DNA from 2 places in the Frankia sp. CgMI4 genome. Region 1 is predicted to be linked to the other one. Evidence: riboswitches for the same ligand, from Rfam matches in the RefSeq annotation. Region 1 holds a riboswitch; the other holds the start of a gene.
What was found. Region 1 has a riboswitch for cyclic di-AMP ahead of Manayef4_RS02985 (peptidoglycan-binding protein). Riboswitches for the same ligand answer to the same signal wherever they lie in the genome.
Positions count from the first base shown of each region.

Region 2: linked by a shared signal. The riboswitch ahead of Manayef4_RS00180 (transglycosylase family protein) and the one ahead of Manayef4_RS02985 (peptidoglycan-binding protein) in region 1 are both predicted to bind cyclic di-AMP.

Region 1 covers NZ_MAQZ01000036.1:10,109-15,262, forward strand. Annotated here, with positions in the region: gene Manayef4_RS02975 (alpha/beta hydrolase) at 1-131, shown strand, start outside; cyclic di-AMP (ydaO/yuaA leader) riboswitch at 664-862, shown strand; gene Manayef4_RS02985 (peptidoglycan-binding protein) at 1,354-2,103, shown strand; gene Manayef4_RS02990 (AfsR/SARP family transcriptional regulator) at 2,361-3,197, shown strand; gene Manayef4_RS25625 (lasso RiPP family leader peptide-containing protein) at 3,391-3,501, shown strand; gene Manayef4_RS02995 (asparagine synthase-related protein) at 3,513-5,154, shown strand, end outside.
Region 2 covers NZ_MAQZ01000002.1:35,655-39,715, forward strand. Annotated here, with positions in the region: gene Manayef4_RS00175 (peptide deformylase) at 14-1,663, shown strand; cyclic di-AMP (ydaO/yuaA leader) riboswitch at 2,161-2,336, shown strand; gene Manayef4_RS00180 (transglycosylase family protein) at 2,339-2,719, shown strand; gene rlmB (23S rRNA (guanosine(2251)-2'-O)-methyltransferase RlmB) at 2,925-4,016, opposite strand.

The DNA.
Region 1 (5,154 bases):
CCGGGGGGCATGGCGTGCTCGCCGGCCCCGGCCGGCGTGCGGTCGGCGCGCACATCCTGCTGTTCCTCGAGAATCTCCGTGTCTCGCGGCTGGCCCCACGGCAACGGCAGCGGGACCGGTCGGTCGACTGATCTCGCCCGGTGCCGGGCGCGCCCGCGTGCCGGTCCGATCGGGGTGTGCCTTCGCGGGAGGCCCAACCGCTCAGCAGGTGTTTCCTCGGCGGGTGCCGGCGCGAATCACGCGAATCCGCGGGTCAGTCGTCCGTCCCGTACCGCATCGTCCGTTTTTCAACGGCGCAGGCTTCGAGCCGCAGGCTCGAAGCCTGCGCCGTTCGCGTTTGCGTACCCGTCCGCACGCCACCCGACCCCCGGGCCAGGCTTCCCGCTTGCCGTGGTTGCCGGGGTTGGGTTGCCGGACGGCCGGGCGGTCCCGGTGACTACCGGACCTCGTGGCCACCGGTCCCCGTCTCGACAGACCGGCCATATCGCCAAGATCCGGTCGTGACGGGTGATCTGCGTCGCTACCGGTAGCTGCTATTGATGTCCGAGAGTTGCGGCATCGCAGCGTTATGCACGCATCGTGACCAACATGCGCCCAGATTCGGCACAACTCGTACTTGTCACTACGGTCTGTAGTTCGCTACGGTTGCGGGGTATCAACAGCTCCGGGCCGACGCCGAGTTCTGTCCACGGTCCGCAGCTCCCTCCGAGAGATCTTGGGCAGAAGCGGGGGAACCACGTTCCTCCGGGTGGCTCGTTGCGGGCCACCCTTGGGGTTAAGCCGTTACGCGCACGCCGCGGAAAYGGCCGGGCTTCCCGGCCCGAACCCGACRGCTAACCTCGCAGGCGTACGGGAAGGACTCGACGTTGCCTGTGTTTCAGGAACGCTCGGCTCCGGTCTTCTGGACCGTGACGCCGTTCGGCGCGACCCGCGGTGCGTCCCCGCCATACGGGGCGCCGTTCTCGCCCTGACGTCTTCGCGAGAACGTGCCATCCGGTCGGTGCCCGTACCGGCCGATCGCGCTGACGCGCCATACCACCAGCTCGGCTGAAAGCCACCCGGCCTCGTCGTCTGTGGTCGGCTGACCCCTGCCGTCCACCGGGCCCGCCAGGCCTGGAACGGAATGACCACGGCCGCCTGCCGTGCTGTTCAGYCCATCGACCCCGGGATCCCCAGGGCGCGTCGATCGGTCGTCCCCGGTCGTCCCCGGACGGCCTCTCGGCGCACCGGCAGACCGGCACTGGGTGCTGCCCTTCTCCAGCGCGGTCGTCTCCGCTCGCCCTCCTTCGAGCGGCATCCCTCCCCTCGATCACCCGTCTGTGTTCGACGACACCGAAATGAGATGTCAAAGAAATGGCCAAGGGAAAGCATCGGAAACGTTCCACCCGGACCCGGGGCGCCGTTGTCGCCGCCGTCGGTGTGATCGGCGCCGGCGCCGGCATGTTCGCCACCGCGAGCCCGGCCAGGGCCGCCACCACGGTCCCCGATGTGACGATCGCCAGCGCGGCCGCGAACGCGGGACTGCCCGGCTGCCGCGGCGTTCCGCTGGCCACCTGGGTCGCGGTGGCTCTTGCGGAGTCCGGCGGCAACCCCTACGCCCACGCCACCTACGGCGAGGACTCGCGCGGCCTGTGGCAGATCAACATGCGGGCCCACGCCGGCTGGGTGGGTAACCGCAACCTCTACGACCCGGCCGTCAACGCCTGGGCGGCGAAGAAGGTCTGTGAAGGCCAGGGCATCACCGCCTGGAGCGCCTACACCAACGGCCTGCACTACCGCTACCTGGCCCGGGGACAGGCGGCGGCGGCGGCCGTCTCGCGCGGCGTGCGGTTCACGAACATCTCCTACTCCTCGCTGGCTGCCCCGGTGCGTGCGGCCGTGGTGGCACCCGCGGCCCGCTACCCGTCGCTGGCCGTCGGCCTCGGGTTCCGCCTCGACGTCCACCAGATCCAGAAGAGGCTCGCCAGCCTTGGCTACCCGATCAGCGTGGATGGGAAGTTCGGGTACCAGACCAACCACATGGTCAAGGACTTCCAGCTGAAGCACGGTCTGGTGGTTGACGGGATCGTCGGACCGCAGACGCGGGCGAAGCTCGGGATCTGACTCTGATCGAGGCCCGCCGACCGGGCTCCGCTGCCGCCGGCCGGTGTTCCCGACCCGCCCGAGGGCGCTGCTCGATATCCGCACGCACCGGATGACTACCCGGGGTGAGGTGGGGGTATTCAGCCACCGGGCCAGCACCCGGCCGGGAGCACCGGGTCGGGAGACGGCATCGGCCCGGGCGGGACCAGCCGGCCCGCACGGGACCAGCCGGCCCGCACGGGAAAACCGAAACGGGGGCCCGATCGATGAGAGCCACGATGCTCGACGACTACCTACCTGAGGCGAGTCCGAACGCATCCTCCGTGACCGGGGCCGGTCTCCTGTTCGCGGTCCTGGGGCCGCTGGAGGTGCGGCGATCCTCGGGCGAGCAGGTCCGCATCGACCAGCGCAAGAAGCGCATACTGCTGCTGACCCTGCTGCTGCACGCCGGCCAGTGGGTGAGTGTGGACGGGATGCGGCTCGCGCTCTGGCAGGATGCCCCGCCGCGCTCCGCCGGGGGCAACATCAAGACTTATCTCTCGGAGCTGCGGCACACCCTCCGGCCGCCCCTGGACACGTCCGGAGCCGGGGGGAACGGCCCCGGGCGCATCGAGAGCCGGCCGGGGGAGTACCGCCTGGTCGTCGCGTCCGGTGAGATCGACGCTAAGCGGTTCGAATCGGCCGCCGAGCAGGGCCGCGCCGCCGTGCGCGCCGGCTCGCCGGAACGCGCCGCCGGGTTTTTCGAAGGCGCCCTCGCGCTGTGGCGGGGGGACGCCTTCGACGAGCTCCCGGCGGAGATCGCGGGCGCGGAGGTCCTCCGGCTGGAGGAGGCTCGCTGGGCGGTGTGCGAGGACCTGATCGACGCCCGCCTGGCCCTCGGCGAGTACGACCGGGTGCTGCCGACCCTGCGGGCGCTCACGGTCGAACATCCGACCCGGGAACGTCTCTGGGCCCAGCTGATCCTTGCGTTGGAACACACCGGCCGGCGGGCCGAGGCACTGGCCGAGTACCAGACGGTCTACCGGCGGCTGGTGACCGAACTCGGGATCGAGCCCGGTGTCGAACTGCGGCGTGCCCATCAGCATGTACTGAATCCGGACTCGTGGGTCACCTGATGCCACGGCCGTGCCGGCCGAGTCGTGCGCCGGAAGTCAGCTGAACCGCCAGTGAACCCGGCGGGGGAATTTCAACCATACGGGCTGGACCAGCCGGCCGGCGCCCGGGCCACGCGCGCGGCGCCGCCGTGTATCACCACCGGGGCGCACGCCACCGGGGCGAGGGCGCGCGGAAACCGCTGAGGAGAAGACGATGAAGGCTATCTACCTCCCCCCGCGACTGGAAGATGCCGGCAGCTTCGCCGCAGTGACGAACGGCCGCTGGGGCTGGGGGCGTGACTACTCCTGGCGGCGTTTTGCGTGACGGCGGCCGGGGTGGCGGTGGTCCCGATTCCGTCCTGCTGGTTTCTGGTGCTGGCCGACCGTGATCCCGTCGTGCGTCCGCCGGGGGCTCGTCGCATGCTGCGGTATGCCTCCGGGCGGCCGTGGATCGTCGGCAACTGGCCGGACGATGCCATGGTCAGTGCCGTCGCCGGGCGCTCGCGGCTGGCCCTGATCGGGTGTGCCGCGACCAACGCGCGACAGCTCCTGCGGCTGCTTCTCTCGGCCCGTGACGTGCACGCTCTCGACCTCGCGCGCGCCGTGGCCGGCGACTACCACGTGATCGCCGAAATCGACAGCCACCGTCGCGTCCAGGGCAGCCCGACGGGAACCCGGCGGGTCTTCACCGCCCGGTTGGGCAGCCACCTGGTCGCCGCCGACCGCGCCGACGTGCTTGCCCGGCTCACGGGCGCCCCGCTGAACCGGACGGCGCTGGCTTTGTCGCTGCTCGACCCGTCACCGCCCCATCCGCTCGATGACCTGGTGCTCTGGGAGTCGATCGACGCGCTGCCCCCGGATCACTACCTTCTCGTCGGCCCTGACGAGAAGGCCACCGTCCTGCGGTGGTGGCGTCGACCGGCACCGGTGCGGTCCCGCACGGAGGGGGCGCCGACCCTGCGGGCGGCTCTCGCCGAGGCCGTGGCGGCGCGGGTCGCCGGCGGCGGGACAGTGAGCTGTGATCTGTCGGGCGGACTGAGCTCCACCTCGGTGTGCTGCCTGGCCGCGCGCGGCCCCGCCGACGTGGTCGCGCTCACCGGGATCGCCCCCGATCCCGGTGACGACGACGCCGCGCGGGCCGCGGCCACGCTCCCTGGCGTCACGCGCGAGATCCTGCCCGCCGCCGGGCTTCCCCTCGTTTACGACGGCATCGCCGACGCCGACGAACCGCTCGACCGGCCGTTCGTCGGCATCGGCGACCGGGCGAAGCTGCGCGCGGGTCTTGACCGGGTCGCGCTGTACGGGCCGCGGGTGCACCTCACCGGGTTCGGTGGTGACGAGGTCGCCTACGGCTGTCCCGCCTACCTCCCCCGGTTGTTGCGCCGCCGGCCCCGGCGGGCGCTGCACGACCTGCGCGGACACCGAGCGCAGGAGGGCTGGCCGTGGATGGCGTGCCTGCGAATGATGCGCCCGCGCGGCTACCGGGACTGCCTCGCCGACATGGCCGATGCGCTCGACCAGGCCCGCCGTGCCACGGTCGGCCACGCGCGCCGTCCGGCCGGTTCCGGCCGATCCCACCCGGGCGTCCTGGCCTCGCTCGACTGGGCCTTTCCGCCTGTGGTCCCGGGTTGGCTCACGCCGACGGCCCTCGACTTGCTGGCCGGAGCGTTCGCGGAGGCCGTCCGGCGCGCCCGGCCGCTGGCCGAGACCCGGGACGGCCACGCCGATCTCTTCGCCATCCGCGCTGGCGCGGCGGTGTTCCGGTTGTTCGACCAGCTCGCCGATCCGGTCGGCCCGCCGCTCGCCGCACCCTTCCTCGACGAGCGGGTGGTCCGGGCGGTGCTGGCGGTGCGGCCCGAAGAGCGCACCGGTCCGTGGGAGTACAAACCGCTACTGCAGGAGGCCATGCGCCGGCTGGTGCCGCAGGAATGCCTGCGCCGCGAGACCAAGGCGGATACCGCCGCCGAGGAGGATCAGG
Region 2 (4,061 bases), on a different contig from region 1:
GAAGGCCGTTTCGATGTCGTACGAATCTGGACCTTACCGGGTATCGCCCAGGCTGCTGGCCCGGGAGGACTTCCGGGCGGCGTGCGCGACGCGGGACTTCCGCACGGTGTTCCGGCTGATGAAGAAGTACGACGGTGCCAGCCAGAATCGCATCGCATCTCCGGTGGAAGGGCTCAGCCAGAGCAGGGTCAGCCGGATCATGCAGGGCGAGGACCACATCGCCCGGCTCTCCCTGATCGAACGCATCACCGACGCGCTGCGCATCCCGGGCAGTTATTTCCACCTGGCCGCACGGCCGTGGGAGGCGGCACGGGACGTGCGCGAGCCGCCCGGGCCGCCAACGGTTCCGGCCGGATCCGGCCCGACGCCGGTAGCCCACGTCGCGACCCCCTCCGTCGACCCGGCCCCGGCCCCCGGCCCCGTCGTCGCCGAGAGCCCGGGCCGGCTCCCCCCCGGACCGGGGGGCCTGGTCGTCGAGGAGGACCGGGCCGAACTCCGCTACGACGACAGCATGTACGTCGCCCACCAGCGAAGACGTCTTCTCAACGCCGGCAGCGAACCGGTAACCCGGTATCTGATGCGGATATCGGTCGACCGGTTCCCGGGAGATCCGGAACGCTCCGCGCGGTTGTACCGATCCGATCCGCTGCGCTGGGAGGACCTCCAGCTCAGCGCGCACTGTGGCGGCGAGCAGATGGCCTGGCAGGTCAAGACCGACTGGGACGCGCTCAAGGAGGTCTGGCTGCTCTTCGAGAACAGCCGAGGACGATTTCCGCTCTATCCCGGCGAATCGGCGTGGATCAACTACAGCTACCAGGTAAGCAGGGAGAAGTGGGGGCCGTGGTTCCAGCGTGCCGTGCGGGTACCGACGAGTTTCCTCTCGGTGCGGCTGGACTTTCCGGCCGAGCTGGATCCCGTGGTCTGGGGCATGGAGACGTCGATGACCGCCGATGCCTTCCCGTTGCGGACCGCAGTCGCCCGCACCGACTCCGGCGACCGGCGGATCTTCACCTGGTCGACCACCGAGCCGCCGCTGCACGCCCGCTACCGRCTGGAATGGAACTTCCGGGCCACCGTGCCGGAACGTGATCCGGCCACGGAGACCGGAACACGTCCCAGCGATCAGATGGCGGCCGTCGGCATCGTGCAGGAGGGTGAGGCGATCCTGCGGCAGCCGGCCCGCCCGTTCGCTCTGCCCAACGAGGCCGAAGACGCGCGCCGGGTCGTCGCCGAACTGTCCTCCGCCCTCGAACGGGTGTCCGCCCTGCACACCTTCGGCAAGGGCCTGGGCATCGCCGCGCCGCAGGTCGGCATCAACCGCGCCGCGGCGATCGTGCGTACCGCGGGCGGCGACACGCTCACGCTGCTCAACCCCAGCGTCATCGAGACCTCCCGAGAGACCGACGAGCAGTACGAGGGCTGCCTGAGCTTCTTCGACGTCCGTGGCCTCGTCCCCCGGCCGCTGGAGCTGCACGTCGAACACACCGATATCGATGGCAACCGGCACATCACCGTCTATCGGCAGGGGCTGGCGCGGCTCGTCGCTCACGAGATCGATCACCTGCACGGTCAGCTCTACACGGATCGGATGCGGGCCGGAACCACACCGATCCCGGTGGAGCAGTACCGGGGTACCGGCTMGGCCTGGTCCTACAACCGCTGACCAACCCGAACGCACCCGCCCCGCGGGCGGCACGTCGGCATGCCGACGTGCCCACGTGCCGACGTGCCGACGGCGCAGCGCCGGGACCGGGTGTCCGACACGGACTGTTAGATCCGACATATGACATGGTTCCCTCGTGCCGTATAGTCCGGAAAGCAGGCGATAGGTGCGGGTCCGCCGGAACGTCGACACAGATTTTTTCGGAACCTGGTTAGAGACTGCCGGCAGCGGGTAGTGGAGGCTCGATCGCCACGCGGCGGAACAGATTCCCCACGCATCGCKTATTGTTTACCGTCAGCGTGACGACCCAGCCACGAACTGGGGATTTTCAGCCCACTGAACAACCTCTAGGATCGGGCGCGCACGCGGGCGCGAAACACCATTAAAAAGATCGGGACAAGTAAGTGGGGTGCACTGTGTGCATCCTCACGTACTCTTGTTTTTCCCGGGTCACTCTCAGCTATGTTCGTTGCCGTGCCGTCACCTGATGGCATGCGTCGGGCGGCACGCCGAATCCTGCCCCCGCTCGACGAGAATCAAACCTTTGGCAGGAGCGGGGGAACCAATTCCGGGCGCCGATAAAAGACGTCCTCGGGGTGAAGCCGCGATGCGCGGCCGGGCATTCCCAGCCCGAACCCGACAGCTCACCTCGCAKGCGTGGGGAAGGGCAACTCAATGTCCAACGCTCGTTCGCTCGCTCGTGGTCTCAACCGCATCAGGCTCGGTTCCCGGGCCTTGATCGCCGCCACCACTCTCGCGGCCTCGATCGGCGGTGGCCTCGCGCTGTCCCAACCGGCCAGCGCGTCGACGAACGCCGACCACTTCCTCTCCAAGGTGATCCCTTGTGAGTCCGGGGGGAACCCCCGCGCGGTCAACTCCATCGGCGCCGGCGGGTTGTTCCAGTTTCTGCCCAGCACCTGGCACGGGGTCGGCGGCAAGGGTCTGCCGCAGCACGCCAGCGTCGCCGAGCAGTGGCAGCGCGCCCGCATCCTGTACGCCCAGCAGGGGACGAGCCCCTGGTACGCCTCGAAGCCGTGCTGGGGTCACAAGATCTGAGCTGCCCGACTTCCCGCGCCAGCCTTCACCGTCCGCGCCCGGCCGGTACTGATCGGCGCGCGGTCAGCAGCCCCGTGTCCCGTCCGGGACACGGGGCTGCGCGCTACGTTTCCCGGTCACGGTTTCCCGGTCACGGCGACGTCGGCCAGCTCAACTTCCGCGGCCCCGCCCGGCGGAGACCCGGCGGACCCACCGATCGGCCGGCTCAGCCGATCCGACGGCGGCGGGCGATCTCGGCCAGCGTGATCCCGGCGGCCAMCCCCGCGTTGAGGGACTCCACCGCACCCGCCATGGGGATCCGGACCCTCACGTCGCAGCGCTGCTCGACCAGCCTGGACAACCCGCGTCCCTCGGAACCGATCACCAGGACGAGGGGGTYGGTCGCCATCGTGAGCTCGTCGATGCTCACTTCACTGTCCGCGGCCAGACCGACAACGAACTGGCCGCCCGCCGCGTAGGAGACGAGCGTGCGGGCGAGGTTGGTGGCGCGCGCCACCGGCAGCCGGGCGGCAGCCCCCGCCGAGGTCTTCCAGGCCGCGGCGGTCACGCCGGCGGCCCTACGCTCCGGAACGACGACGCCGTGGGCACCGAAGGCGGCGGCCGAGCGCACCACGGCCCCGAGGTTGCGAGGATCGGTGACCCCGTCCAACGCCACCAGCAGACCCGGAGGGGACGAGCGCGCGCGGGCGAGGAGATCATCCGGATGGGCATACCGGAACGGCGGTACCACGAGGGCGAGACCCTGATGCGGAGCGGTGCCACACATCCGGTCGAGATCCGTGCGGCCGACGTCGGCCACGGCGATCCCGGCCCGCCCGGCGAGCCGGCGGGCGTCGGCGAGCCGCTCGTCGAAGTCCAGCCCGCCGGCGATGAAAAGGGTCGACGACGGTACCCCGGCCCGCAGCGCCTCGACCACCGCGTTGCGCCCGACCACCAGCTCGTCGCCCTCGGTCCGCCGTGGGCGCCCGGCCCCCGCGGAACCCCCCACGGCGCTCGGCCCGGTGGTGGCCGCAGCTGCGACGGCGCGGCCACCATCCCCGCGCCGGCCGGCGGCCGCTCGACCCCGCTCGGCTCCGGCCGAGGCGGAACGGGCCGCCGCAGCCGCCGCCGCACGACGCTGGGCGGGATGGCCGGGGCGCAGCTGCGCGGGCGGAGTGGCCCCACGGCCCTCCAGCGCCTTGCGGCCGTGACCGCCGCTGCCCGTGGAGGCCCCCTTGCGGTGGGAACCGGCCTTGGCGGCCCGACCGCCCTGACCGCCGCGGGCGATCCCGCTGTCCCGGCGAGCGGCGCCGGCCATCAGGACCACCGACCAGTACACGCCCGGGGAATGACCATGTGACCA